Regions from separate parts of the Streptomyces sp. AM6-12 genome, predicted to be linked through region 2. Evidence: riboswitches for the same ligand, from Rfam matches in the RefSeq annotation. Region 2 holds a riboswitch; each other region holds the start of a gene.

Region 1 (6,932 bases), 4.3 Mb from region 2:
CATGGGCTCGCCGAACCCGGTGTCGGCGTCGACGAGGACGGGCAGGTCGGTCACCCTGGTCGTCTGCTGTGCTCGCGCGGCGATCTCGGCGGAGGTGGTCAGGCCGATATCGGGCAGCCCCAGATCGGCGGCGAGGACGGCGCCGGAGAGATAGACGGCGTCGAAGCCGGTGTCCTGGATCAGCCGGGCCGACAGCGGGCTGATCGCACCGGGCATGCGCAAGAGCCGCCCGGAGGCGAGCTGTTCGCGGAATGCGCGGCGGCGCTCGGCGGACGTGGTCCGGGTGTGCAGCACCATCAGAAGAGACCCTTCGGCAGGCTCGCGTCGTGCGCGGCGACGGCCTCCGTGTCGACGCCCGGGAACAGCCGGCCCAAGTCGTCCGTGGCCAGGTCGGCCAGATGTTCGGCGGCATCCAAAAAGGCATCTTGCGCGGCCGGTGTGACGATGCCCTCGGCCAGGGTGCGGAACTTGCCGGCGTAGGCGGGGCGGTCGAAGGGTCGGGCACCTGCCGGGTGGGCGTCGGCCACCGCGAGCTCGTCCTCGATCACCGAGCCGTCGTGGAGAGTGATCACCGCACGTCCGCCGAAGGCCCGGCGGTCCGGGTCGGGGTCGTGGTACCGCCGGGTCCAGACCGGGTCTTCGACCGTGGTGATCTTCCGCCACAGCTCCACGGTCTCCGGGCGTCGGGCGCGCTCGGGCGCATAGGAGCGCTCGTGGTGCCAGGCGCCGTCCTCCAGTGCGACCGCGAAGATGTACGGCACCGAGTGGTCGAGCGTCTCCCGGCTGGCCGTGGGTTCGTACTTCTGCGGGTCATTCGCACCGGAGCCGATGACGTGGTGGGTGTGGTGGCTGGTGTGCAGAACCACCGAGCGCACGTTCTCCAGCGGGCCGGTCTTGTCGCGCAGGCGGCGGGCGAGGTCGATGATCGCCTGGGCCTGGTACTCGGCGGAATGTTCCTTCGTGTAGGTGTCGAGGATCGCGCGGCGCGGCTCGCCCGGCTCCGGCAGCAGAACCGTGTAGTCGGACTCGGGGCCGTTCAACATCCAGGCCAGGAAGCCGTCCTCGCCCTCGTAGATCGGCGAGGGCGAGGTCTCGCCACGCATGGCACGATCGACGGCCTCAATCGCCGCTTTGCCCGCGAAGGCGGGTGCGTACGCCTTCCAGCTGGAGATCTCGCCCTTGCGGGACTGCCGGGTCGCGGTGGTGGTGTGCACGGCCTGCTGGATGGCCTGGTACACCGTCTCCGTCGGCAGCCGGAGCAGGGCTCCCAGGCCGCAGGCGGTGGCCGCGCTCAGATGCGCCACATGGTCGATGCGGTGCTCGTGCAGGCAGATGCCCTTGACCAGGGCCACATGGACTTCGTAGGCGGCGATGACGCCGCGCAGCAGATCAGCTCCGGTGCGGCCGGTGTGCTGGGCGACGGCGAGCACCGGCGGGATGTTGTCGCCGGGGTGGGAGTAGTCGGCGGCCAGGTAGGTGTCGTGGAAGTCCAGCTCGCGCACGGCGGTGCCGTTGGCCCAGGCCGCCCATTCCGGGGAGACCCGGGCGGGGGTACCGAAGACGGAGGCGCCGGCCGTGGCCGTGCGGTGCGCGGTGGCCTGGGCGCGGGCGACGGCGACCGGTCGGCGCAGCAGCGAGGCTACGGCGACCGAGGCGTTGTCGATCACCCGGTTGACTGCCATCGCGGTGCTGTCGGCGTCCAGTTCTTCGGTGCCGGTGGCGACGGCGGCCAGTTTCCAGGCGAGCTGGTCCTCGCGCGGAAGCCGGTCGGCGCTGGGGTGGACACGGACGTGGTGCTCGATCACGGGACTCCTCGCAAGTGCAGACGGTCCTGCTCGGTGCTGACGTGATCGACAGTGCCCGTTTCGCGGCTGCCCGGCCACCTCTCCAATCTGCGGAATCTCTACAGCTCAGACCTGCGAATCTGCGAATTCTGCGAATAACGCGGATGCTATCTTCGCAAGAAGTCAGTGTCCCGATGTCGTCCCTCACCGCTTGCGACAAGGATGTGCGCCATGGCACGAGGAGCATCCGACCGCAAGGTCTACGCTCATGCGAAGCTGCGTCGGCTGCGCCGTGAGCACGGTATGAACCAGGTCGACATGGCCCGTGCTCTCGGCATCTCAACGAGCTATGCCAACCAGATCGAGCAGAGCCAGCGTCCGCTGACCGCATCCGTGCTGCTGCGGATCGCGGAGGTCTTCGGGGTCGACGCGGAGTTCTTCTCGGAGACCGACGAAGACCGGCTCGCCGCCGATCTGCGGGCCGCGCTCGCCGACGAGGCGTGCGGGGTGCCGCTGCCCGCCGCCGAGGAGGTCACCGAGGCGGCACGCGACCACCCGGAGGTGGCCCACGCCTTGGTGGCCCTGCACCGCCGCTATCGCGACACGGTCGAACAGGCCGCCGCGCTGGGATCCCCGGGACCGGCCGGCGGCCTGCTGCCTCCTGCCGAGCCGCACGACGAGGTGCGGGACTTCTTCTACGCCCACCACAACCACTTCGAGCCGCTCGACACCGAAGCCGAACGGATTGCCGAAGCGCTGGATCTTCGGCCGGGCAAAGCAGCCGACCCTCTCACCGCGCTGCTCGCCGAGCGGCATCACGTCCGCATCATCGAGTCCGCTTCGGGTCAGCCCGGCGACGCGCGACGCTTCGTTCCCGACACCGGACTGCTGTTCCTCTCCCCCTGGCTCAGCGACGGCCAGCGCGCCTTCCAACTAGCCACTCAACTCGCACTCTTGGAGCACGGACCGCTGCTCACAGAACTCGCCGAGCGCGCCACCGAGCTGACCTCACCGGAGTCCCGGACCCTCGCCCGCATCGGCCTGGCCAACTACTTCGCCGGCGCCCTGCTGATGCCCTACGCGGCCTTCCACGCGACGGCCGAGGACCTGCGGTACGACATCGAGCTGCTCTCGGCCCGCTTCGGCGTCGGCTTCGAGACGGTCTGCCACCGCCTGAGCACGCTGCAGCGCACGGGAAGCCGGGGCGTGCCGTTCTCCTTCCTGCGGGTGGACCGGGCCGGCAACATCTCCAAGCGGCAGTCGGCCACCGATTTCCACTTCTCCCGCATGGGCGGCACCTGCCCGCTGTGGACGGTGTACGAGGCATTCTCCGCACCGGGCCGCATACTGACGCAGGTCGCCGAAATGCCGGACGGGAAACGGTACTTCTGGGTCGCGCGGACCATCACCCGCGGCGGGTTCGGCCACCACGCCCCGCGCGCCGAGTTCGCCATCGCCCTCGGCTGCGAGCTGCGGCACGCACACCGGCTCGTCTACACCGAGGGCATCGCCCTGGACGACCCGCGCGCCGCCACCCGAATCGGCCTGGGCTGCCGGATCTGCGAACGCCGCGACTGCGCCCAGCGCGCCAGGCCCCCGGCCGGCGGACGCCTCGCCATCGACCCGGACCGGCGCACGTACGTGCCGTACGCCGTGGAGAGCAGCACCCCATGAAACCGACAGCAGGAGCAGCCACGTGACCAGCCGTGTCACCTTCGTCTCGCCCGCCACGAGCCCGTCGCTGCGGCAGGCCCGCTTCTACGACGGCGACTCGATCGACGACATCGGCGCGGCCCGCGCCCGTGAGGCCGCCGGATCGCTGGCAGCCCCCGCGCGTGTGCTCGTGTCCGCGAGTGTGCGCTGCCGGGAGACGGCGGCGGCGCTCGGCCTCGACGGCGTGGAGACACCGGCGCTGGGCGGCCTGGACGTGGGCCGCTGGCGGGGGCGCACCCTCGACGAGGTGGGAGCGGCCGAGCCGGAGGCTGTGGGGCACTGGCTCACCGCCCCTGGTTGGGCGGCACACGGCGGTGAGTCGGTGCGGGACATGTGCGAGCGGGTCAGGCGCTGGCTGGAGTCCGCGCAGCACATGGACGGCCGTACGGTCGCCGTGGTCGAGCCCGAGGTGATCCGGGCCGCGGTGACGCTTGCACTGGGCTTGCCGGAGGCTTCTTTCTGGAGGCTCGACGTGGCGCCATTGACGGCCACGGAACTGAGCGGGCGATCCGGCCGCTGGAACCTACGGCTCGGCAGGCCCCTTGTCGCCTCGGCGCAGGGAGACAACGCGGCGCTGTAGAGCAGGAGGCGGGCACCTAGAAAAGCCTGAGGGCCACGCCTCGTTGGAGCGGCGTGGCCCTCTGGTGCCTCATGCTGCCGAGCACGTCATGCTGCACCGACAGGTTCCGGCTGCTTCGGCGCCGGCTTCGCCGAAGCCCTGATCGCCGGGTCGAGCAGCCGCTCCGCCATGGGGGCAAAGACGAGACCCAGGCTCGCCCACAGCAGCGCCTGAGCGGCTACGGAGTAGAAGCGGAAGGAGAACAGCACGTCCGCCGGGAAGCCCGGGTAGACGATGGCGCCCTTGGAGTTGGTCAGGGGCAGGGGTGTCTCCGTGGCGTGGTGGCCGTACTCGTGCACGTTGGCGGAGAGTTCACCGAGTTGCGGCAGCAGGAGCATCACGATGCCGATGGCGACGACGTACCCGGCGCCGGCGAGGAGCGTGGCGTTCCAGTTGCCGAAGCGCGGCTGGAGCCGCTTGCCGAGCCAGACGGCGCCGACGAGGAAGACCACCGAGCAGACGACCATGGCCAGGTAGAGGTTGCCGCGGTCCTTGATCGTGTCCGGGTGTCCGATCGCCGGCGGGTTGGCCGGGTACTTCAGGAACGGCACCAGGTACATGCCGAGGAAGCCGCCCAGAGCCACCAGCATCGCCAGGTTGCGGGGACGCAGATTGCCGACCCGGCCGAGGCAGACGGCGTAGGCGACGGCGAACAGGGCGCCCATGGCGATGCCGAAGAACACCATGCCCACGCCGATACCGACGTTGGCCTGGATCGTCCGGCTGAAGATGTCCGGATCCGGAGCCCCCACCGGGATTCCGGCGGCCTTGTCGAGAGCCTCCTGCGCGGCGTCGCGGCCGCTCTCGTAGTCGATGGCCTTGTTGATCTGGGGCTCGGCGAAGATCCGGGCGAAGACGAAGGCGAGCAGACCGGCGACTGCGCCGGCGATGACGCCGCGCAGTATGAGTCTCTTTTCCATGTTCAGATGTCCGTGTCCGTGCTAGCTCTCGTCAGTGGCAGGGGAAGCCGAGGAAGTGGCGGGCGTCGTGCACGAACTCGTGGACGTGCATGTCCTTGCCGAAGACGGAGTAGGCGCCCTGGTCGACACCGATGAAGTAGTAGATGGCCAGCGCGATCAGAGCGGTTCCGACGAGCCAGAACACCGCCTTCGTGGCCGGCAGGACGACCGGGGTGGGAAGTGCGGCGGGCGCGGACATGCTGCTCATGGGTGTGAGCCTCCTTCAGGGGATCGTGCGTCCCTCAGTTCAGTGGAGCGTCGCGACGGCCCAGGGTCTGACTCCAGACCCACTCTTGAGTGGGTCTGTTCACAGTGGCGCGACCGTGCTGGAATCTCACCAGCTTCCTTAGGCCGTCATTACAAAGGGAGCGTACGGACCCCTGAGATGGTCCGTCAATCAGACAAGTGGCCGAGACGATGTGGCCCTGCGCACCGCCGCCCTGCGTAGCCCCGATCCCCCTTCGGGCTAGCCGTTCCGCACCATCCGGCCCGTACCCCGTCGCCGACCTTGGCCATCCCCGTACCCACCTTACGGGCCAGATACGTACTAGTATGCGGCGAGTTGCGAAGTGGCTGCTGAATACGGATCTCCCGTCCGTGACAACTGTGCACTCGGTTTCAGCCGGGCCCTGAATCCTTCAGGCCAACACAAGCCCCACGGAACCATCGGCCGCCGTAATCACGTTCTCCGGAACACCGACGCGAATCGGGTCACAGCTATGGCACAGGAATCTGGCCGGCGAAACACGAACCCCTAGGCGAGGAGCGGAGGAAACCAGTGGCCAGACGTCTCACACCGCGCCACATCACCCTCGGGGGCCGCGAAGCGGTCGCCCTCACGCTGGAGGAGTACGAACAACTCGTCGCCAGCCGACGGCAGATCGGCGGACAGAGCGCACGCGTACGTGTGCTCTCCCTCGAGGCGAAACGAACCGAACGGCTCCTGCAGGATCTGGAAACGCTGATAATGGCACCGCGAGACCGGTGCTGCGAGCAGCGGAGCGCTGAAGCGACGACCTCCCCGGAGTCCGGCTCCGACGGTGGGGCATCGGAGCCGGGCACGGACTGCCTGCGCTGCGCGGTCGCCGCGCTGTTGCGTCGCCACAGGAACCCGGCTTCCTGAACGACAGGGCAGCTACCTGGTCGGCACTCGGCTTCACGGCAGACTTCTGCCCTGCGGACAGGACCTACTCCTTCGCACGTGAATCAGCGGTGGAGAAACCCCGGGGTCGCTTGTCGATGAAGGCGCCCATGCCTTCCTTCTGGTCAGCGGTCGCGAACACCGCGTGGAATAGCCGCCGTTCGAAGCGGACGCCTTCCGTGAGCGTGGTCTCGAAGGCCCGTCCCACCGCTTCCTTCGCCATCATTGCCACCGGCAGCGACATTCCGGCCACGGTTTCGGCAACTGCCAGTGCCTCGCCGAGCAAGTCGTCGGCGGGAACCACACGGGAGACCAGTCCGGCGCGCTCGGCCTCTTCCGCATCCATGGTGCGTCCGGTCAGGCACAGCTCCATGGCCTTGGCCTTACCGACCGCGCGAGTGAGCCGCTGGGAGCCGCCGATGCCGGGGATGACGCCGAGTTTGATCTCGGGCTGCCCGAAGGCGGCCGTGTCGGCGGCGAGCAGGATGTCGCAGAGCATGGCGAGCTCGCAGCCGCCCCCCAGGGCGTATCCGGAAACCGCCGCCACGGTCGGCGTGCGGAGCTGTCCGAGCCGGTCCCAGGCGGCGAACCAGTCGGCGAGGTACATGTCCATGTAGCCCTGCGGCCGCATCTCCTTGATGTCGGCGCCGGCCGCGAACGCCTTCGCCGATCCGGTGATCACGATGCAGCCGCACTCCGGGTCCCGGTCGAGGGCC
Region 2 (6,932 bases):
GCGAGCACGGTGGCCACCAGCGCGTCGGCCCGGCCCAGCAGCTCGTACAGCCCGGCGTCGGCGCCGCGCAGCGAACCGCAGTACACCGGGAGGGCGTTGGCGCCCTGAGCCTCGATCGCCGTGCACAGGGTGTCCACGAAGGCGGTGTTGCCGCTGAGTTCATGGGCCCGGTAGAACAGCACGCCCACCGTCGGGCGGCCGTCCTGGACTTCGTAGGCGCCGTGGACGCCGTACTCCGGCATCCGGCGCGGCTCCTCGAAGCCCTCGCCGGTCAGCAGCACGGTGTCGGACAGGAACCGGGACAGCTCCCGCAGATTGTCCGGGCCGCCCTCGACCAGGTAGCGCAGCGCCTCCGCGACCACCCCGGCGGGCACGGTCGACTCGGCCATCAGCTCCGCGTCCGGCACCGTCTCGCCGCCCAGCAGCACCGCCGGGACACCGGACGCCTTCAGCACGGCCAGCCCGTCCTCCCAGGCGCGCTTGCCGCCGAGGAGCCGTACGACGGCGAGGTCGGCGCCGGCCAGCAGCCGCGGCAGCTCCCCGGCGACGTCGACGCGGGTGGGGTTGCCGATCAGATAGCCGGCGCCACACGCCCGTGCCGCCAGCAGATCGGTGTCGGCGGTGGACAACAACAACACTGTGCTCATGCGGGCGCTCCCGGTGGGATGAAGGGCAGTCCTTGCGGCGCGCCGGACTCGATGAGCCGCCACAGCGCGTCCGTGTCCGCGTGCTGTTCGATCAGGTCGCCGAGCCGGTCGAGCTGCTCCTCGCGCAGCGCGGCGAAGGAGGTGTCCGGCGCGGGCACGAAGCGGCGGCCCGCGGCGGCGGCCACCTCGCGCAGGAAGGCCCGGCGGAAGCCGTCCGACTCCAGTGCGCCGTGCCAGTGGGTGCCCCAGGTGGTGCCCACCCGGCAGCCGTCCAGGAAGGCTTCGCCGCCGTCGACCCGGGCGACGCCGTGGTGGATCTCGTAGCCCTCGACCGGTTCGCCGAGGGCCTGCCCACGGGGGCGGGCGAGGGTCTTCTCGCGGGCGAAGCGCACCCGCACGGGCAGCAGTCCGAGTCCGGTGACCGCGCCGGCCCGCGACTCGACCTCGTCCTCGATGTGCTCGCCGAGGATCTGGAAGCCGCCGCAGATGCCGAGCACGGGCCGGTGTTCGGCGGCCCTGCGGGCGAGCGCGTCGGCGAGGCCGCGCTCGCGCAGCCACCGCAGCGCCCGGACCGTGCCGCGGGTGCCGGGGACGACGGCCAGATCGGCGTCGGCCAGTTCCTCCGGGCGGTCCACGAAGCGCACCACGACGCCGGGTTCGGCGGCCAGCGCGTCCACGTCCGTGAAGTTGGACATCAGCGGGATCGCGCAGACGGCGACGCGCAGCACGTCCGCGCCGAGCGGGGGAGCGACGGCCGACTCGCGCACCGCGCCCCGCAGCGAGACGCGCAGGCCGTCCTCCTCGTCGATGCCGAGACCGTGTTGGAACGGCAGCACGCCGTACGCCGGGCGCCCGGTGAGGCCCTTGAGCATGTCGAGGCCCGGTTCCAGCAGCGAGACATCGCCGCGGAACTTGTTCACCAGGAACCCCGCGACCAGCTCCTGGTCCTCGGGCGAGAGCAGGGCGACGGTGCCGAAGAAGGAGGCGAAGACGCCGCCGCGGTCGATGTCGCCGACGACGAGCACGGGCAGCCGGGCGCCGCGCGCGATGCCCATGTTGACGATGTCGGTGCGGCGCAGATTGATCTCGGCCGGGCTGCCCGCGCCCTCGCAGATCACCGCGTCGTACTGTCCGCGCAGCTCGGCCAGGCAGTCCAGCACGGTGCCCAGGAGCCGCTGCTGGCGGCCGCCGTGGTAGCCGCGCGCGCTCAGCTCGCCCACCGGCTTGCCCAGCAGCACCACCTGACTGCTCTGTTCGCCGCCCGGCTTGAGCAGCACCGGGTTCATCAGCGCGGTCGGTTCGATCCGGCAGGCCTGGGCCTGCATGGCCTGGGCGCGCCCGATCTCGGCGCCCTCGCGGGTGACGAAGGAGTTCAGGGACATGTTCTGCGCCTTGAACGGCGCGACCTTCACGCCCTGGCGCACCAGCCACCGGCAGATCCCGGCCGTCACGACGCTCTTGCCGGCGTCGGAGGTGGTGCCGGCGACGAGGAGACCACCGTTCACTTCCCGCGTCCCTTCAGTCCGTTGACGAGGTGGCGCGCGGCGAGTGTGGCGCCGAGCGCGAGCAGGCCGACGCGGCGGGAGAGCCGTACCGCCCGCTCGATGTCGGGGATCCGGACGGCCCGTCCGGTGACGCCGTTGAGCACGGGACGGTGCTCGGTCCGGCCGCCGTAGGAGAGGGTGCCGCCCAGGCGCACGCCGAGGGCGCCCGCGAAACTGGCCTCCACGGGACCGGCGTTGGGGCTCGGATGCCGGCGGGCGTCCGCGCGCCAGGCCCGTACGGCGCCGCGCGGATCGGGTCCGGCCGCCGCGGCGAGTACGGCGGTCAGCCGGGCCCCCGGCCAGCCGGCCACGTCGTCCAGGCGCGCGGACGCCCAGCCGAAGCGGCGGTACCTGGCGGACTTGTGACCCACCATCGCGTCCAGGGTGTTGACGGCCCGGAAGCCGAGCAGCCCCGGCACCCCGGCGGCCGCACCCCACACCAGGGCGCCCACGACCGCGTCGGAGGTGTTCTCGGCGACCGACTCGACCACGGCCCGGGCGATCCCGTCGGCGTCCAGCGCCTGCGGGTCCCGGCCGCACAGGTGCGGCAGCCGCGCGCGGGCCGCCTCGACGTCCCCGGCCGCGAGGGCGCGGCCGATCGCCCGCGCCTCGCGGGCGAGGGAGGTGCCGCCGACGACGGACCAGGCGGCCGCGGCGGTCAGGGCGACGGCGGCGGTGGGGGAGGGGCGGGCGACGCGTGCGGCCAGCGCTCCGAGCGCGACGGCGCCACCGGCGCACACGGTGGTGTGCAGGGCGCCCCAGCCGCGGTGGTCGTGCCACAACGCGCCTTCCACGGCGGCGGCCGCACGCCCGAACGCGGCGACCGGATGCCCGCGGCGGGGATCGCCGAGGAGGAGGTCGCCGAGGAGTCCGGCGGCGGCGCCGTACGCGTAACTGCGATCGGCGGCCATCGGCTCAGCCGGCCGTGGGCACCGCGACAGTGGTCCTGGTACTGGTCGTTCGGCAGCCGAGCATGGCGATGTGTCCTCACTCAGGGTGTCCGCGCCCTGGTTCGACGTGATCCGGCGGCGAGAGTTCCTGGCTCTCCGGGGGTTCTTCCCCGGTGACAGTGGCGGGACCGCGCCGGATTCGCACCGGCTTCCTCTCCTGCTGCCGTAGATGGCGTGGGCAGTCCACCATGCGCCCGGAACGGCCGTCAACTTGCCGTTGACCTGCGGGAGTGTGCAGATCCCCACACCTCGCGGGGTGGCCGGGCATGCCGGAGGCTCCCCTGCCGCGGGTCGCGGAGGGGAGCCTCGGGGACTGCCGGGGCGGCGCGGGCCGTGCCGCCTTCGAGGTCAGGGCCCTTTCGGGATCAGGGCCCTCTCGGTGTCAGGATGCTGCGGGGCCCTGACGGCTCAGGACTTGGAGACGATCAGGAGGATGCCGTACGCCACCGCCGCCGCGCAGGCCGCGAAGCAGACGTAGGCGCCGGTGACGGCGAGCGTGGCCGAGCCGCCCTCGGCCGCGGCCTTCTCGCGCCGGGCCAGGCCGTTGATGCCGAGGGTGAACAGGACCACCAGGCCCACCGTGAAGGCGAGGCTGACGCCGAAGACGGAGCCGATGGCCGCCCAGTCGATCTTCATGGGGTTGCTTCCTTGGTGAACGGGCTGGGGGTCAGACGGTGGCGGCCGGCGGGACGGCGGAGGCCGTCTGCTCGACGGCCGGGACCGGCGCGGGGGCGGGGATGGTGGCCGTCAGGTCGTCGGCGATCGCGCCCGTGGGCGGCGGGGTCACCGCGGCGATGGCGGTGGTCACCACGCCGGACGGCTCCGCGGCCGGCTCGGCGACCACGTTGGTGTGGTCGATGACCTCGCGCCGGGACAGCTTGTAGATCCAGGCGCTCGCGGCGACCAGGAAGACGGCGACCGCGGCGGTGCCCCCGTCACCGAGTTCGGTGACGGCCTCGGCGCCCGCGCCGACCAGCGCGGCGGCCGGCAGGGTGAGCACCCAGGCGACGGTCATCCGGGTCGCGGTGGACCAGCGGACCACACCGCCCTTGCGGCCGAGGCCCGCACCCATCACCGCGCCGGAGACGACGTGGGTGGTGGAGAGGGAGAAGCCGAGGTGGGAGGAGGCCAGGATGGCGGTCGCGGCGCTGGTCTGCGCGGCGAAGCCCTGACGGGGCTCCAGATCGGTCAGGCCCGTGCCCATGGTGCGGATGATGCGCCAGCCGCCGATGTAGGTGCCGAGCGCGATGGCCAGGCCCGCGGAGAGGATCACCCAGGTGGGAGGGTTGGAGCCGGGGGCGATGGCACCGCCCGCGATCAGCGCCAGGGTGATGACGCCCATCGTCTTCTGCGCGTCGTTGGTGCCGTGCGCGAGGGAGACCAGCGCGGCCGAGGCGACCTGGCCGGCGCGGAAGCCCTTGCGGGTGGCCTCGCCCCCGGACTTGCCGCCGGCGGCGTAGGAGAACCGGGTCGCCACCAGCGCGGCGACACCGGCCACGACCGGCGCGGCGACCGCGGGCAGCAGCACCTTGGTGACCAGCACGCCGCCGTGCACGGCGCCGAATCCGGCGGAGGCGACGGCCGCGCCGATCAGACCGCCCATCAGCGCGTGCGAGGAGCTGGAGGGCAGGCCCACCAGCCAGGTCAGCAGGTTCCAGAGGATCGCGCCGACCAGGGCGGCGAAGATGACCTCGGGACGGATGCCGCTCTCGTCGACGAGACCCTTGGAGATCGTGTTGGCGACCTCCACGGAGAGGAAGGCGCCCACCAGGTTGAGGGTGGCGGACATGGCTACCGCGAGCTTCGGCTTCATCGCGCCTGTGGAGATGGTGGTGGCCATCGCGTTCGCGGTGTCGTGGAAACCGTTCGTGAAATCAAACGCGAGTGCGGTAACCACCACAATCGCGAGGATCAGCGAGAAGCTTTCCATTTACCCAGGCAATCGTTCGAGGTCGTTGTCCGGATGAACGTAGGCAACCTGGGTGAACGGAAGATGAACTGGGGCGGGCACGGGAGTGTCCGCATCGGGCGGGTGAGGCTCCGCTTCCCCTCCCCGAACCGGGCGTGCCCGTGTGCCCCTTGGGCTACCAGTCCGCGGCGAAGGTCCGCAGCCCGCTGGAGCTGCCGTTGAAGAGATTCTGGTCACCCGGCAGCCGGCCCGCGGTGGCGTACTGCCAGAAGGTCCAGGACTGCCAGCCGCCCGGCAGCCTGCCCGGCCCCGAGGAGCCGTGACGGGCGATCCACAGGGGGTGGCGGGAGGCGAAGGCGTGGCTGTCGCCGGTGCACTGCTTCCACCAGTGGGCTGTGGTGTAGATCACGGGACGGCGGCCGGTCTCGCGGACCATCTCGTCGCTGAACGACCAGATCCAGGACTTCATGCGCTTCCAGCCCAGCCTGTAGCAGGGGTGCTTCGCGCTGTACGGGTTGTACTCGATGTCCAGTGCGGGCGGCAGCGTCCAGCCGTCCGGCTGCCAGTCGCCGCCGTGCGCCACGAAGTACTTGGCCTGCCGGGCGCCGGAGGACCTGTCGGGCAGCGCGAAGTGGTAGGCGCCGCGGATCAGTCCGGCGTCGCGCGCACCGTCGTACTGCTGGTGGAAGTAGGGGTTCTGGTAGCCAGTGGACTCGGTCGCCTTGACGTAGACGAAGCGCGCCCCGCCGGACCGGGCGGCCGGCCAGTCCACGTTCCGCTGGTGGGACGACACGTCGTGCCCCTTGGGCAGGCTCGCGATCCGGCCCGAGGGACCGGCCGCGGCGGCGGTGGCGCAGGTCAGGGCGAGTGTCGCCGCGGTGGCCGCGAGGGCACCGGCGCGGCGGCGGAGGTGGATGCGGTCACGGGCCATGTGCCAACTCCCCGGGGGTGACGGACGACCGGATCGCCCGGCGGGCAGGAGGGCTCATTCAAGGGCCGCTGATCGTTGAATCTGGGGAGATTCTTAGCGTTTGGCCTGATATGCACCCTTTTGGGGGTGCGGAACCGCGGGCGGAAATGCGGCGACCGGCCTCCTGGTGTACAAGTGGCTGGCAGGATCGCGGACATGACCTCCAAGCTGCGGGAGACGGGCGGAGAAGTGCGCGGGGAAGCGGCCAGGCGGTGGGCGGAGCTGGTGGCGACGGCACGGCGGAGCGTCGCCGGCGGGCTGGTCGTCGGCACCTCCGGCAATGTCTCCGTGCGCGTCGGGGACGTGGTGCTGGTCACCCCCTCGGGTATGCCTTACGACCGGCTCACCCCGGACGACATCACCGGCGTGGACCTCACCGGCCGTCAGGTGCTCGGCACGCTGGTGCCGACCAGCGAGCTGCCCATGCACCTCGCCGTCTACCGCACCACCGGCGCACAGGCGGTCGTCCACACCCACGCCGTGCACGCCACCGCGGTCTCCACGCTGGTGCCCGAGCTGCCGCTGGTCCACTACATGGCCGCCGCCCTCGGCGGTCCCGTACGCGTGGCGCCCTACGCCGCCTACGGCACCGACGCGTTGGCCGCGCACATGCTCCAGGCCCTCGACGGCCGCTCCGGCTGCCTTCTCCAGAACCACGGCACCCTCACCTACGGCGCCACCCTCGACCAGGCGTACGACCGCACCGCCCAGCTGGAGTGGATGTGCCGCCTCTGGCTGACCGCCTCCTCGGTGCCGGGTCTGACCCCGTCTCTGCTGACGGAGGCACAACTCGCCGAAGTCGGGGAACGCCTGAAGGGATACGGCCAACGGAGGTGACCCGTGTCCCACAGCTCCCCGAGCGGCGCCCCGCTCAGCTCTCCGCTCCGCGACCTGACCTCGGCCCTGCACCTT
Region 3 (6,932 bases), 4.3 Mb from region 2:
CCGTGCGCGGAGACGCCGACCCCGCCGCCCATCACGATGCCGTCCATGATCGCGACGTACGGCTTGGGGTAGCGGGCGATGCGGGCGTTGAGGCGGTACTCGTCGCGCCAGAACGCGGCCGAGGCGATGCCGTCGCCGTCTCGGGCATCGTCGTGGATGCCGCGGATGTCGCCGCCTGCGCACAGGCCGCGCTCCCCGGCGCCCGTGATGACCACGGTCTCCACGGCCGGGTCGCGCTCCCAGGATGTCAGGGCCGCGTCGATGCGGCGGACCATCTCCTGGTTGAGGGCGTTGAGGGCCCTGGGCCGGTTGAGGGTGATGTGGGCGGCCCGGCCGGTGGTGTGGAACAGGACGGGTTCGTCGGTGGCGGTCATCCGAGCGCCTCCGTCAGGCCGCGGGCCACGATGACGCGCATGATCTCGTTGGTTCCTTCCAGGATCTGGTGGACGCGCAGGTCACGGACGATCTTCTCGATGCCGTACTCGCTGAGGTAGCCGTAGCCGCCGTGCAGTTGGAGCGCTCGGTCTGCGACCGAGTACCCGGTGTCGGTGGCGAACCGCTTGGCCATGGCGCACAGGTACGGCGCCTGCGGGTCACCCCGGTCGAGCGCCTGCGCGGCCTGCTGGACCAGGGCACGGGCTGCGGCCAGTTCGGTCGCCATGTCGGCGAGCCGGAAGCGCAGTGCCTGGGCGTCGAGCAGCCGGGCGCCGAACGCTTCCCGGTCGGCGAGGTGGGCGAGGCTGCGGTCGAGGGCGCTGCGGGCGCCTCCGAGGGAGCAGGCGGCGATGCCGAGGCGGCCGCCGTTCAGGCCGGTCATCGCGATGCGGAAGCCCTCGCCCTCGCGGCCGAGGAGCCGGTCGGCGGGCAGCCGTACGCCGTCGAGGACCACTTGTCGGGTGGGCTGGGCGTTCCAGCCCATCTTGCGTTCGTTCGGACCGAAGGTGAGACCGGGGTCGCCCTTGTCGACGATGAACGCGGAGACACCGTCCGCGCCGGTGCCGCCGGTGCGCGCCATCACGACGTACACCTGGGAAGCGCCCGCGCCGGAAATGAACTGTTTGACGCCGGTCAGCACATACTCGTCGCCGTCCCGTACGGCCCGGGTCGTGAGGGCCGCCGCGTCCGAGCCGGCTCCCGGCTCGGTCAGGCAGTAGCTGGCCAGGTCCTCCATGGCGCACAGCCGGGGCAGCCACCGCTCCCGCTGGGTGTCGGCACCGTAGCGGTCGATCATCCAGGCGACCATGTTGTGGATGGAGAGGTACCCGGCGATGGACGGGCAGCCGGAGGCGAGGGACTCGAAGACGAGTACGCCGTCGGCCCGGCTGAGGCCCGAACCGCCGTACTCCTCACGGACGTAGACGCCGCCGAAGCCGAGCCCGGCCGCCTTGCGCAGCACGTCGACGGGGAAGTGCTTGTCCCGGTCCCAGTCGAGGGCGCGGGGTGCGAGATGGTCCTGGGCGAAGTCGAGGGTGGTCTCCACGAGGGCCTGCTGGTCCTCGGTGAGCAGGGTGGTGGTCATACGGCATTCAGCCCATCGTGGGGATCGTGAAGCTCGCGCCCTCGCGCAGGCCGGCGGGCCAGCGGGAGGTGACGGTCTTGGTGCGGGTGTAGAAGCGGATCGCGTCCGGGCCGTGCTGGTTCAGGTCGCCGAAGCCGGACTGCTTCCAGCCGCCGAAGGTGTGGTAGGCAACCGGCACCGGGATGGGCACGTTGACGCCGACCATGCCGGTGTTCACCCGCCGGGTGAAGTCACGGGCGGTGTCCCCGTCGCGGGTGAAGATCGCGACGCCGTTGCCGTAGGGGTGCTCGCTGGGCAGACGCAGGGCCTCGTCGTAGTCGGCGGCGCGCACGACCGTGAGGACCGGGCCGAAGATCTCCTCCTGATAGATCCGCATCGCCGGGGTGACCCGGTCGAACAGCGAAGCTCCGGCGAAGAAGCCGTTCTCGTGGCCGGGGAGAACGAAGTCCCTTCCGTCCACGACGAGTTCGGCACCCTCCTGGACACCGAGGTCGACGTAGGTGCGCACTCGGTCCACCGCCTCCCGGGTGACCAGTGGACCGAAGTCCGCCTCGGGGTCGTCGCTGCGGCCGATGCGCAGGCTGCCGATGCGCTCCTTCAGCCGGGCGACCAGCGCGTCGGCGGTGTCCTCGCCCACCGGTACGGCGACGGAGATGGCCATGCAGCGTTCGCCCGCCGATCCGTACCCGGCGCCGATCAGGGCGTCCACCGCCTGGTCCAGGTCGGCGTCCGGCATCACGATCATGTGGTTCTTGGCGCCGCCGAAGCACTGGGCGCGCTTGCCGTGGGCGGCGGCGGTGGCGTAGACGTGCGCGGCGATCGGTGTGGAGCCGACGAAGCCCAGGGCGGCGACGCGCGGGTCTTCGAGGAGGGTGTCGACCGATTCCCGCCCGCCGTTGACGACGTTCAGGACGCCGGCCGGCAGACCCGCCTCCAGGAAGAGTTCGGCGAGCCGCAGCGGGACGGACGGGTCGCGTTCGGAGGGCTTGAGGACGAAGGCGTTGCCGCAGGCCAGCGCCGGGGCGGCCTTCCACAGGGGGATCATCGCCGGGAAGTTGAACGGCGTGATCCCGGCGACGACGCCGAGCGGCGCGCGCAGCGAGTGGACGTCGATGCCGGTGCCCGCGTTGTCGGTGAACTCGCCCTTGAGGAGGTGCGGGATGCCCGCGGCGAACTCCACCACTTCCAGCCCGCGTTGGATGTCGCCGTGGGCGTCGGCGATGGTCTTGCCGTGCTCGCAGGACAGCAGCCGGGCCAGCGCGTTCTTCTCCTGCTCGACGAGCTGCAGGAAGCGCAGCAGCACGCGGGCGCGGCGCTGCGGGTTCCACTCGCCCCACTCGCGCTGGGCGTCGACGGCGACACCGATCGCCGCCTCGGTTTCGGCCCGGTCCGCCAAGGGCACGCGGGCCTGGACCTCGCCGGTGTTGGGGTCGTACACGTCACCGTGGAACCCCGATGTTCCCGGGGTGTGCTTGCCACCGACGAAATGGGTCAGCTCACGTACGTCGGTGGGGTCGTTCGGACGGATCATGGGTGCCTGCTCTCGTCAGGTGAGGGTGATCCGGGATGGCGCGCCGAACCGGCACACGTGGACGCGGTGGCGTACACGGGCGTGCGGGGGCGGCGCGAGAACGCGAATGGCGTGCGAACCGTCAAGCGGTGACGACGGGAATGCGGCGTGCGTGACGCCTGCGGCGGAGTCCGCCGGGATCGTGAATGCGCACCGGTGCCATGCGTGTCAGCTCCATCCTCGTGGACAACACGGAACATCCCACGGCCGGTATCCTGACTCCCGGATCAGCGCGCGCCGTCCGCCTTCCCGACATCCAGCTCGTCAGTGGCGTATCTCTCGACGGCGTACTCCCCGGTCACAGTGGCGGGACCGTGCCGGAATCACACCGGCTTCCCTGCACCGCGGGCCTACCCCTCGAATATATAGTTGGACGTCCTAGTAAATCCACCCCCGCAGGCCGGGTTCCGGTGGTGTTCCAGGTCAGCGGGGTTCGGATTCGGCCGTCCGGGGGGCCGCGAAGCGCACGGGCGCCCGGAAGCGGGCCTTGCGTGCGGCGCGCCGGAAGGTGGTCAGCACGGCGGGGCCGGCCAGCAGCACGCACGCGAAGTTGGTGACCGCCCGCCCGGTGTCCCAGCCCAGCGAGGTGGCCAGGTCGAAGGCGATGTAGCGGTGCCACTGCTCGGTGAAGGGCAGGCCCGGGAGGTAGGCGATGGAGCTGTTGGGGTCCAGGGAGAACGGCCAGAAGGAGAGGTTGAGCAGGAAGCCGAAGAGGTAGCCGGACAGCGAGCCGTACACGGCCAGCATCAGCACCTCACGCCGGCCGCTCGCCTTGGGCAGGAACCCGGCGAGCATCCCCACGAAGGCGCAGCCGAACATCTGGTACGGCATCCACGGTCCCACTCCCCCGGTGATCAGGGCGGAGGCGAACAGCGAGGTGCAGCCGAGGACGAACCCGAAGCCGGGGCCGTAGACCCGTCCCGCCAGCACGAGGACGAAGAAGACGGTCTCGATGCCCGCCGTTCCGGCACCGAGCGGGCGCAGGGCGGCGTTCACGGCGGAGAGTACGCCCAGCATGGCGAGCGCCTTGGAGTCGATGCCGCCTTCGGCGATCTCCGACAGCACCACGCAGAGGACGAGCACCAGCAGGACGCCGAAGATGAGCGGGGGCGCGTAGCTGGAGCCGAACTTGCCCGGCGCGACCACGAACGGCCAGAAGAAGGCGACCAGTCCCAGGAAGGCGGACAGCGTCATGACCACGCCGACGCGTGGCGTCAGCCGGATGGCGTTGCCGATGCGCGTGCTCATGGATGTGCTCCCTCGTCGCCGGCGGTCGCCAGTTCCCGCGCCACTTGCCGGACGGTCAGGTAGGGCAACGGGGCGAGGATCTTCGCCGTCTGAGGTGCGAAGGTCGGTGAGGAGACGATGACTTCGGTAGTGGGTCCGTCGGCGACGACGTCTCCCTCGGCCATGACCACCACCCGGTCAGCGGCGCGTGCGGCGAACTCGACGTCGTGGGTGGAGATGACGACCGCGCGGCCCTCCGCCGCGAGGGCGTCCACGATGCCGATCAGTGCCGTCTTGGCCCGGTAGTCCAGGCCGCGGGTCGGTTCGTCCAGCAGGACGATCCGGGGCGCGGCGGAGAGCTGGATGGCGAGGACGAGCGCGAGCTTCTGGCCTTCCGACAGATCGCGCGGATGGGTGGCGTCGTCGATGCCGGGCGCCAGCCGGTCGAGCAGAGCGCGCGCCTTCACCTCGGTGCCCGACTCGGCGTCCGCCTGGTCGAGTTCCTGCTTCACGCTCTCCAGGTAGAGCAGGTCGGCTGGGGTCTGCGGGACCAGTCCGACGAGCCGCCTGGCCTGAGCGGGCGGTACCGCGTGGGGATCCGTCGCGCCGGTCTCGCCGGCCACCCTCACACTGCCCGCCCGGCGGGGTCCGGACCCCTGGAGGGCCCACAGGAGGGAGGACTTTCCCGAGCCGTTGCGGCCCATGAGCGCGGTGACCTCGCCCGCGTGCAGGTCGAGGTCCACCGCGCGTACGGCGGCGACGCCCCGGTAGGTGACCGTGATGCCGCGCGCGGTCAGCAGCCGGGCCCGCTCCCCGTCGGGGGCGGGCGGGCGTACCGGGGCGGGAGAGCGGTCCGCCAGCTTGGCCCTGAGCGGTGCGGCGGCGCGGCGGGCGTCGCGGACGGACAGGGGCAGCGGAGACCACTCGGCGGCCCGGCCCAGCTCCACAATCGGTGGTGCGATGGTGGACGTGCGGAGGATCTCGGCGGGTGAGCCGATGCGGGCGTGGCCGTCGCCGGGCAGGTGAATGACCCGGTCCGCGTACTGGACGACGCGTTCGAGGCGGTGCTCGGCCATCAGGACGGTGACGCCGAGGTCGTGGACGAGCCGGGTGACGGCTGCGAGGACCTCCTCGGCCGCGGTCGGGTCCAGGGCGGAGGTGGGTTCGTCCAGGACCAGGACGCGGGGGTGGGCGGTGAGGACCGAGCCGATCGCGACGCGCTGCTGCTGGCCGCCGGAGAGTTCGTGCAGCGCACGGTGGCGCAGGCCGGCAAGACCGAGTAGATCGAGGGTCTCCTCGACGCGCTTGCGCATGGTCGCCGGAGGGATCGCCAACTGCTCCATGGAGTAAGCCAGTTCCTCCTCGACGGTGTCGGTGACGAAGCCGTCGATCGGGTCCTGGCCGACGACACCGACGACATCGGCGAGTTCGCGGGGCGGATGATCGGCGGTGTCACGGCCGTCGACGGTGACGCGGCCGTACAGGGTGCCGCCGGTGAAGTGCGGGACGAGTCCGTTGACCGCGCCGAGGAGTGTGGACTTGCCGACGCCCGTGTGCCCGACGACGAGGCAGAGTTCGCCTTCCTCCACCGTGAGGTCGACGTCGCGCAGGGCGGGCCCGGCCGCGTCCTCGTACTGGACGGTGACCTGGTCGAAGGTGATCACGAGGGGTCGGCTTTCTGGACGGGGCTGGGCGGAGGTGCGAGGAACCCGGCCGTGCCGGCGAGGAGGATCGCGGCGGTCGGCACGAGGGGCAGGCCGGGCCAGGTCAGCGGGTAGTAGGTGGGGTTGAGCTGGGCGGGGTCGTATCCGAGGTTGCTGAAGAGCAGGAGCGCGGACAGCACCCCGCTGCCCGCGACGGCCCACTCGGGCAGGTTCCAGGGGTCGGGGCGGTAGGTGGTCCGGGTGACGCGCCTGCCGCCGAGCCGCAGGCCCGCGACGCAGAGGACGGCCCCGGCGGCCATCGCCGGCAGCCCGAGGAGCGCGGGCGCGGTGGCGTCCAGGAGCCCGTACGCCCCCGCGCACATGCCGCCCATGCCCAGCAGCATCAGCGCGCCCGTGACCCGGCGGGACCGGCGGGTGGCGCTGCCCGCCCGGCCGTAGCCCCGCGAGTCCATCGCGGCGGCCAGCCGCAGGGAGCGTTCGAGGGCGTCCTCCAGGACAGGGACCACGATGCCCCTCAGCGCCTTCATCCCCTTGGTACGTCCGGCCCGCAACTTCTTGGCCCTGGAGACGCGTTGCACGCTCTGCACGAGCTGGGGCGCCACGCTGATCGCGACGGTGACCGCCACCCCGAGTTCGTACAGGGCTCCGGGCAGGACGCGCAGCGCGCGCTTGGGGTTGGCCAGGGTGTTGGCGGCACCGATGCAGCACATCATGCAGGCCAGCCTGAGCCCGTCGGTGGCCGACGACAGCAACGCCTCCAGCGACACCGGTCCGCCGATCCTGATGCCCGCGTACCAGGCGGGCGTCGGAATGTGCGGGAGGGAGAACAGAAAGTGGTCGTGCGGCGTGATGCCGGTCGCGAACACGGCCCGGAAGGCGACCCGGATCGTCACGACCGTCAGGGCCAGGTACAGGTAGTACTTGAAGCCGCGCGCCCAGGGCGCCTCGGTGC
Region 4 (6,932 bases), 3.1 Mb from region 2:
TCCTTGCGCACGGTGTCGACCACGTCGAAGGCGAAGGACATGTGCATCGTCTCGTCGCGGAACACCCAGTTGGTGCCGGTGGCCAGGCCGTGCAGCAGACCCCGGCTGCGGAACCAGTAGACGTACGCGAAGGCGCCGTAGAAGAACAGGCCCTCGATGCACGCGGCGAAGCAGATCAGGTTCAGCAGGAAGCGCCGGCGGTCCGACTGCGTCTCCAGCCGGTCGATCGTGTCCACCGAGTCGATCCACTTGAAGCAGAACTCGGCCTTCTCGCGGATCGAGGGGATGTTCTCGACCGCCGCGAACGCCGCCGCGCGGTCCTCCGGATCGGGCAGATAGGTGTCCAGCAGCGTCAGATAGAACTGGACGTGCACCGCCTCCTCGAACAGCTGACGGCTCAGGTACAGCCGCGCCTCGGGGGAGTTGATGTGCTTGTACAGCGTCAGCACCAGGTTGTTGGCGACGATCGAGTCACCCGTCGCGAAGAACGCGACCAGGCGGCCGATCAGGTGCTGCTCGGCCGGGCTGAGCTTCGCGAGGTCGGCGACGTCCGAGTGGAGGTCGACCTCCTCCACGGTCCAGGTGTTCTTGATGGCGTCCCGGTAGCGCTCGTAGAAGTCCGGGTAGCGCATGGGACGCAGGGTCAGCTCGAAGCCCGGGTCGAGGAGATTTTGGTTTCGGGTCATTGCTTTCGGCGCGAAGCGCCGTCCTCCAGGGGTGGTGGTCGGGTGGCGGGCGGGAATTACTGGCAGGCCTCGCAGGACTCGGGGTTTTCCAGGGAGCAGGCCACGGCGTCGGGGTCGGCGGCCTGCTGGACGGGGATGGCCTGCTGCGCCCGGGCGGCGCGGGCGATCCGGGTCGCCGGGCGCGAGCGCAGGTAGTACGTCGTCTTCAGCCCGGACTTCCAGGCGTACGCGTACATCGAGGAGAGCTTGCCGATCGTCGGCGTCTCCATGAACAGGTTCAGGGACTGCGCCTGGTCGAGGAACGGGGTGCGCGCCGCCGCCATGTCGATCAGACCGCGCTGCGGGATCTCCCACGCCGTGCGGTACAGCGCCCGCACCTCCTCGGGGATCCACGCGAAGCCCTGCACCGAGCCGTTGGACTCGCGCAGCGCCTCGCGGGTGCGCGCGTCCCAGACGCCCAGCTCCTTCAGGTCCTGCACCAGGTACGAGTTGACCTGGAGGAACTCACCGGACAGCGTCTCGCGCTTGAACAGGTTGGACACCTGCGGCTCGATGCACTCGTAGACGCCCGCGATGGAGGCGATGGTGGCCGTCGGCGCGATCGCCAGCAGCAGCGAGTTGCGCAGGCCCACCCGCGCGATCCGGGTCCGCAGCGCCGCCCAGCGCTCGGGCCAGGTCTCCTGGACGCCGTAGTGGTCGGGGTGCAGCACACCGCGCGCGGTACGGGTCTGCTCCCAGGCCGGCAGCGGGCCGCTGCGCTCGGCGAGGTCGGCGGACGCCTCGTACGCGGCGAGCATGATCCGCTCGGCGATCCGGGTGGACAGCGCCTTCGCCTCGGGTGAGTCGAAGGGCAGCCGCAGCTTGAAGAAGACGTCCTGGAGGCCCATCGCGCCGAGGCCCACCGGGCGCCATTTGGCGTTGGAGCGGCCCGCCTGCTCGGTCGGGTAGAAGTTGATGTCCACCACGCGATCGAGGAAGGTGACGGCCGTGCGGACGGTCTCGTCGAGCCGCTCCCAGTCGATGTCCCCGTCGGCCACGAACGCGCCGAGGTTGACGGAGCCCAGGTTGCAGACCGCCGTCTCGCCGTCGTTGGTGACCTCCAGGATCTCCGTGCAGAGGTTGGAGGAGTGGATGACCTGGCCCGGCTCGGCGGTCTGGTTGGCGGTGCGGTTGGCGGCGTCCTTGAACGTCATCCAGCCCTGGCCGGTCTGCGCGAGGGTGCGCATCATGCGGCCGTACAGCTCACGGGCCGGCATGGTCTTGCTCGCCAGGCCCTTGCGCTCCGCCGCGCGGTAGGCGGCGTCGAACTCCGCGCCGTACAGGTCCACCAGCTCGGGCACGTCCGCCGGGGAGAACAGCGACCACTGCTCGTCGGCGTTGACCCGGCGCATGAACTCGTCCGGCACCCAGTGCGCCAGGTTCAGGTTGTGCGTACGGCGGGCGTCCTCACCGGTGTTGTCCCGCAGCTCCAGGAACTCCTCGATGTCGGAGTGCCAGGTCTCCAGGTACACCGCCGCCGCGCCCTTGCGCCGGCCGCCCTGGTTCACCGCGGCCACCGAGGCGTCCAGGGTCTTCAGGAACGGCACGATGCCGTTGGAGTGCCCGTTGGTGCCGCGGATCAGCGAACCGCGGGCGCGGATGCGGGAGTACGACAGACCGATGCCGCCCGCGTGCTTGGAGAGCCGGGCGACCTGGTGGTAGCGGTCGTAGATGGAGTCCAGCTCGTCCAGCGGGGAGTCGAGCAGGTAGCAGGACGACATCTGGGGGTGCCGGGTGCCGGAGTTGAACAGCGTGGGGGAGGAGGGCAGGTAGTCGAGCCGGCTCATCAGCCGGTAGAGCGCGGCCACTTCGTCCACGGAGCGCGCCGAGTCGTCCTCGGCGAGGCCGGCGGCGACGCGGAGCATGAAGTGCTGGGGGGTCTCGATCACCTGGCGGGTGATCGGGTGGCGCAGCAGGTAGCGGCTGTGCAGGGTGCGCAGGCCGAAGTAGCCGAAGCGGTCGTCGGCGGCCCGGTCGACGAGCTGGTCCAGCCGGGCGGCGTGCAGGCACACGAACTCGGCGGTCCGGTCGGCGATGAGCCCCTCGCGGTGCCCGACGGCAACCGACTCGGTGAACGACGTCACGCCCTGCGAGGCGGCCTCGGCGCGGATGGAGAGGGTCAGCAGCCGGGCGGCGAGCCGCGAGTACGCGGGGTCCTCGGAGATCAGGCCGGCCGCGGCCTCGGTCGCGAGTTCGCGCAGCTCCGCCTCGTCGGCGTGGGCCGAGCGGCCGCGCAGCGCGGCGGCCGCGACCCGGCCGGGATCGGCGTCGGGGAGGTCCCCGGTCAGCTCGGTCAGGGTCCGCAGCAGTGCGGCACCGGGACCGTCGTTCTCCAGGCCCTGGGCTGAAGCCGGTTCGGCTGGCGCGATGGTCACGTGGGGCTCTCCCTCGCTCGGCACGGGGCCTGGCGGAGGGCAGGGGGCAGCCACGAGCGCACACGGCGTCGCGTCCACCGGCCCACTCCACGAGGCCCGGACGTCTCAGAGCACCCGGACCGGTGGGCCGGGTGCGCTGCCGGCAGGTCCTCGGACTGACTCCTGTGCGCGGATGCGCACAAGTACACCGTTGCGGGACAGTTCCGGATTCGCACCGGATTCCCCTGCGACGACAGCGACCATGAGCATACATCTAGTGCCGGGTCGTCGTGCCACCCCCAGATGTTGTGTCGTCGCCGATCTCAGAGCGTCAACTGGTAGGTGAGCAGAGTGAGGTCCGCCAGCTCCGGGAGGGGCTGCCAGTCCCGCTCGGGCGTGCGTATGAAGCCCAGCCGTTCGTAGATGCGGTGGGCGCCGCACATGGCCCGTTGCGTGGAGAGCACGATCGCGCGGCAGCCTGCCACGGCGCGCGCCCGCTCGGCACAGGCCCGCACCAGCGCCTCGCCGGCCCCCCGGCCGCGGGCCGCCTTGTCCACCGCCAGCATGCGGATCTCGGCCTCGCCGGGGCGGGCGATGTCGGCCATGGGGCCGGGGGCGGGGACGAAGGTGACACCGCCGAGAAGGACCTCGTCGTCGGTGGCCACCAGCACCTCGGCCGCCGACGCCCTCTTGGCCACGTCCCTGAGCTGGTCGAGGTACGGGTCGCTCTCACCGAAGTCCAGGAGGCCGTCCTGGAGATAGGCCTGCGCGGTGATCTCGCCGAGCGCGTCGTACTCGGACGGGAGAACGGGTCGGATGCGAAGGGTCATGGCGAGGAGTGTGTACGACGACGGGCCGCCGGAGCACGTGCTTTCCGGCGACCCGCCACGGTGCGCGCTTTTCGGGCGCGGACTCTCGTGGGCTCTAGTGGGCGCTTCCCGCCGTGGCCGGCGGCAGCTCCACCTGGACGCCCGGATCGCCCGCGTCCGCCGTGTAGTCCTCGGGACGGGTCTCGTCGACGCCCTCGGGGGCCTTCACGGCCTTCAGGACGACGGTCAGCACGACCGTGACGAGGACGTTGAGCACGAACGCCGTCATGCCGATGTAGCCGATCTGGCCGATGCCCGGAATGTCGTCGGCGGAGCCGCCGAAGTGCTTCTGGGTCGGCGAGGCGACACCGTACGCGGCGAGGGTGCCGTAGACCATGCCGACCGCCCACCCCGCGAGCAGCGCCCAGCGGTGGAACCAGCGCGTGAACAGGCCGCCGACCAGGGCCGGGAAGGTCTGGAGGATCCAGATGCCGCCGAGCAGCTGGAAGTTGATGGCGACCGTCTTGTCCATGCCGAGCACGAAGACCAGCGCGCCGACCTTCACCAGCAGCGACACGAACTTGGAGACCTGCGCCTCCTGCTTCGGCGTGGCGTCCGGCTTGATGAAGTCCTTGTAGATGTTGCGGGTGAACAGGTTCGCCGCCGCGATCGACATGATCGCCGCCGGCACCAGCGCGCCGATGCCGATCGCCGCGAACGCCACGCCGGCGAACCAGTCCGGGAACATGTCCTCGAACAGCTGCGGGATCGCCAGCTGACCGTTGCTGACCTTCACCCCGGCCGCGATCGCCATGAAGCCCAGCAGCGCCAGCAGGCCGAGCATCAGGGAGTACAGCGGCAGGATCGTGGTGTTGCGGCGGATCACGTTGCGGCTCTTGGAGGAGAGCGTCGCGGTGATCGAGTGCGGGTACATGAACAGCGCGAGCGCGGAACCGAGCGCCAGCGTGGCGTACGTCCACTGCCCGGCGGGCGGCGGCGCGAGCGCCCCGCGCGGCTTGCCGGTGGCCGGGTTGACCTGGCTGAACGCGTGGGCCGCCTTGGCGAACACGTCGTCGAACCCGCCCAGTTTGATCGGGATGTAGATGATCGCCACACCGATCACGATGTAGATCAGCGCGTCCTTGACGAACGCGATCAGCGCGGGCGCCCGCAGCCCCGAGGAGTACGTGTACGCCGCGAGCACCGCGAACGCGATCAGCAGCGGCAGGTCCTTCACGAACGCGTTGGTGTTGTCGCCGCCGCCGACGCCCATCACGTCCAGCACCGCCTGGATGCCGACGAGCTGGAGCGCGATGTACGGCATCGTCGCCAGGATGCCGGTCACCGCCACCGCGAGCGACAGCCCCTTCGAGCCGAACCGGCCGCGCACGAAGTCGGAGGTGGTGACGTACCCGTGGCGGTGCGAGACCGACCACAGCCGCGGCAGGAAGGTGAAGATCAGCGGATACACCAGGATCGTGTACGGCACCGCGAAGAAGCCGGACGCGCCCGCCGCGTAGATCGCCGCCGGTACGGCCACGAAGGTGTACGCCGTGTACAGGTCGCCGCCGAGCAGGAACCAGGTGATCCAGGTGCCGAACGACCGTCCGCCCAGGCCCCATTCGTCCAGCGTGTGCTCGTTCTCGGCGCGGCGCCAGCGCGCGGCGAGGAAGCCCAGGACCGTGACGGCCAGGAAGAAGAAGATGAAGACGCCGAGCGCGACGCCGTTGACTCCGGTCTTCACTTCGCGGCACCCCCCTGCGCGGCACGGCGGGTGCGCTGGTCGTGCTGCCAGAGCTTGTACGCGAGCATGGTGAGGGCGGTGGAGATCAGCACCCAGGCCATCTGGTACCAGTAGAAGAACGGGATCCCGATGAACGCCGGGTCCGTCTTCGCGTACGAGCCGACCCACAGCATCGCCACGAACGGCGCGACCAGACAGATGCCGATGACCACGCGCAGCGGTGTCACCACCGGTGGTCTCACTTCGGGCGTTTCAGACATGCTGCGGCTCCGTCCCCTCGTAGATCACCTGTGTAATGAGCAGGCAATCTAGGTGACGGTGTCGCGGCAGAGGAAGACCCTGTCCGCAGGTCGGTATATCGATTCGGCGAAGGCCCCTCCGGGTCCTAGTCCACCGGGCGCTTGAGCCGGGCGACGAACTTGTACCGGTCGCCCCGGTACACCGAGCGCACCCACTCCACCGGAAGGCCCTCGCGGTCCAGCGAGTGCCGGGAGAGCATCAGCATCGGCAGCCCGACGTCGGTGCCGAGCAGACCGGCCTCGCGCGGGGTGGCCAGCGAGGTCTCGATGGTCTCCTCGGCCTCGGCGAGGTGGACGTCGTACACCTCGGCGAGCGCGGTGTAGAGGGACGTGTACTTCACCAGCGAACGGCGCAGCGCGGGGAAGCGCTTGGCGGACAGGTGGGTGGTCTCTATGGCCATGGGCTCGCCGTTGGCCATGCGCAGCCGCTCGATGCGCAGCACGCGCCCGCCGGCGGAGATGTCGAGCAGTTCGGCGAGCCGGTCGTCGGCGGTGATGTAGCCGACGTCCAGCAACTGCGAGGTCGGCTCCAGGCCCTGGGCGCGCATGTCCTCGGTGTAGGAGGTGAGCTGGAGCGCCTGGGAGACCTTGGGCTTGGCGACGAAGGTGCCCTTGCCCTGGATGCGCTCCAGGCGGCCCTCGACCACCAGCTCCTGGAGCGCCTGGCGGACGGTGGTGCGGGAGGTGTCGAACTCCGCGGCGAGCGTGCGCTCCGGCGGGACCGGGGTGCCCGGAGCCTGCGTCTGCGTCATGTCGAGCAGGTGCTTCTTCAGGCGGTAGTACTTCGGCACGCGCGCGGTACGGACGGTCGTGCCGGCCTCGTTCTCCGCACTGCTGACGTCGGTGCTCATGCTCTGCCTTCCCGGCTCCGGATGCCGAAAGCGACCGACATCCCCATCGGCCACGGCTCACATCGTGGCACGGCTTGCCGCGTCAGGACTCCACCCGCGCGCTCCGTGATCCCCTCTGTATACCGCCGGGGCCCGAGCTGGTCTAGTCCA

The links. A riboswitch is a leader RNA that binds a small molecule or an ion and turns the genes downstream of it on or off. The one in region 2 is predicted to bind cobalamin.
Region 1: it holds a riboswitch for cobalamin, as region 2 does, so the genes downstream of both, ACE4Q9_RS06195 (CbtB-domain containing protein) here and ACE4Q9_RS25680 (cobalamin biosynthesis protein) in region 2, are expected to answer to the same signal.
Region 3: it holds a riboswitch for cobalamin, as region 2 does, so the genes downstream of both, ACE4Q9_RS06225 (CoA-acylating methylmalonate-semialdehyde dehydrogenase) here and ACE4Q9_RS25680 (cobalamin biosynthesis protein) in region 2, are expected to answer to the same signal.
Region 4: it holds a riboswitch for cobalamin, as region 2 does, so the genes downstream of both, ACE4Q9_RS11260 (ribonucleoside-diphosphate reductase subunit alpha) here and ACE4Q9_RS25680 (cobalamin biosynthesis protein) in region 2, are expected to answer to the same signal.

The regions. Positions count from the first base shown of each region.
Region 1 is NZ_JBIQWN010000001.1:1,367,991-1,374,922, forward strand. Features, by position in the region: gene prpB (methylisocitrate lyase) at 1-294, opposite strand, end outside; gene ACE4Q9_RS06175 (MmgE/PrpD family protein) at 297-1,805, opposite strand; gene ACE4Q9_RS06180 (short-chain fatty acyl-CoA regulator family protein) at 2,016-3,458, shown strand; gene ACE4Q9_RS06185 (histidine phosphatase family protein) at 3,481-4,077, shown strand; gene ACE4Q9_RS06190 (CbtA family protein) at 4,164-5,036, opposite strand; gene ACE4Q9_RS06195 (CbtB-domain containing protein) at 5,068-5,283, opposite strand; cobalamin riboswitch at 5,328-5,475, opposite strand; gene ACE4Q9_RS06200 (hypothetical protein) at 5,854-6,198, shown strand; gene ACE4Q9_RS06205 (enoyl-CoA hydratase) at 6,263-6,932, opposite strand, start outside.
Region 2 is NZ_JBIQWN010000001.1:5,646,330-5,653,261, forward strand. Features, by position in the region: gene cobN (cobaltochelatase subunit CobN) at 1-647, opposite strand, end outside; gene ACE4Q9_RS25675 (cobyric acid synthase) at 644-2,152, opposite strand; gene ACE4Q9_RS25680 (cobalamin biosynthesis protein) at 2,149-3,102, opposite strand; cobalamin riboswitch at 3,201-3,344, opposite strand; gene ACE4Q9_RS25685 (hypothetical protein) at 3,550-3,777, opposite strand; gene ACE4Q9_RS25690 (anion permease) at 3,809-5,071, opposite strand; gene ACE4Q9_RS25695 (lysozyme) at 5,226-5,981, opposite strand; gene ACE4Q9_RS25700 (class II aldolase/adducin family protein) at 6,177-6,857, shown strand.
Region 3 is NZ_JBIQWN010000001.1:1,376,655-1,383,586, forward strand. Features, by position in the region: gene ACE4Q9_RS06215 (enoyl-CoA hydratase/isomerase family protein) at 1-374, opposite strand, end outside; gene ACE4Q9_RS06220 (acyl-CoA dehydrogenase family protein) at 371-1,519, opposite strand; gene ACE4Q9_RS06225 (CoA-acylating methylmalonate-semialdehyde dehydrogenase) at 1,527-3,050, opposite strand; cobalamin riboswitch at 3,277-3,451, opposite strand; gene ACE4Q9_RS06230 (ECF transporter S component) at 3,513-4,337, opposite strand; gene ACE4Q9_RS06235 (ABC transporter ATP-binding protein) at 4,334-5,980, opposite strand; gene ACE4Q9_RS06240 (energy-coupling factor transporter transmembrane component T) at 5,977-6,932, opposite strand, start outside.
Region 4 is NZ_JBIQWN010000001.1:2,531,328-2,538,259, reverse strand. Features, by position in the region: gene ACE4Q9_RS11265 (ribonucleotide-diphosphate reductase subunit beta) at 1-686, opposite strand, end outside; gene ACE4Q9_RS11260 (ribonucleoside-diphosphate reductase subunit alpha) at 743-3,100, opposite strand; cobalamin riboswitch at 3,224-3,359, opposite strand; gene ACE4Q9_RS11255 (GNAT family N-acetyltransferase) at 3,403-3,909, opposite strand; gene mctP (monocarboxylate uptake permease MctP) at 4,004-5,632, opposite strand; gene ACE4Q9_RS11245 (DUF3311 domain-containing protein) at 5,629-5,892, opposite strand; gene ACE4Q9_RS11240 (GntR family transcriptional regulator) at 6,018-6,782, opposite strand.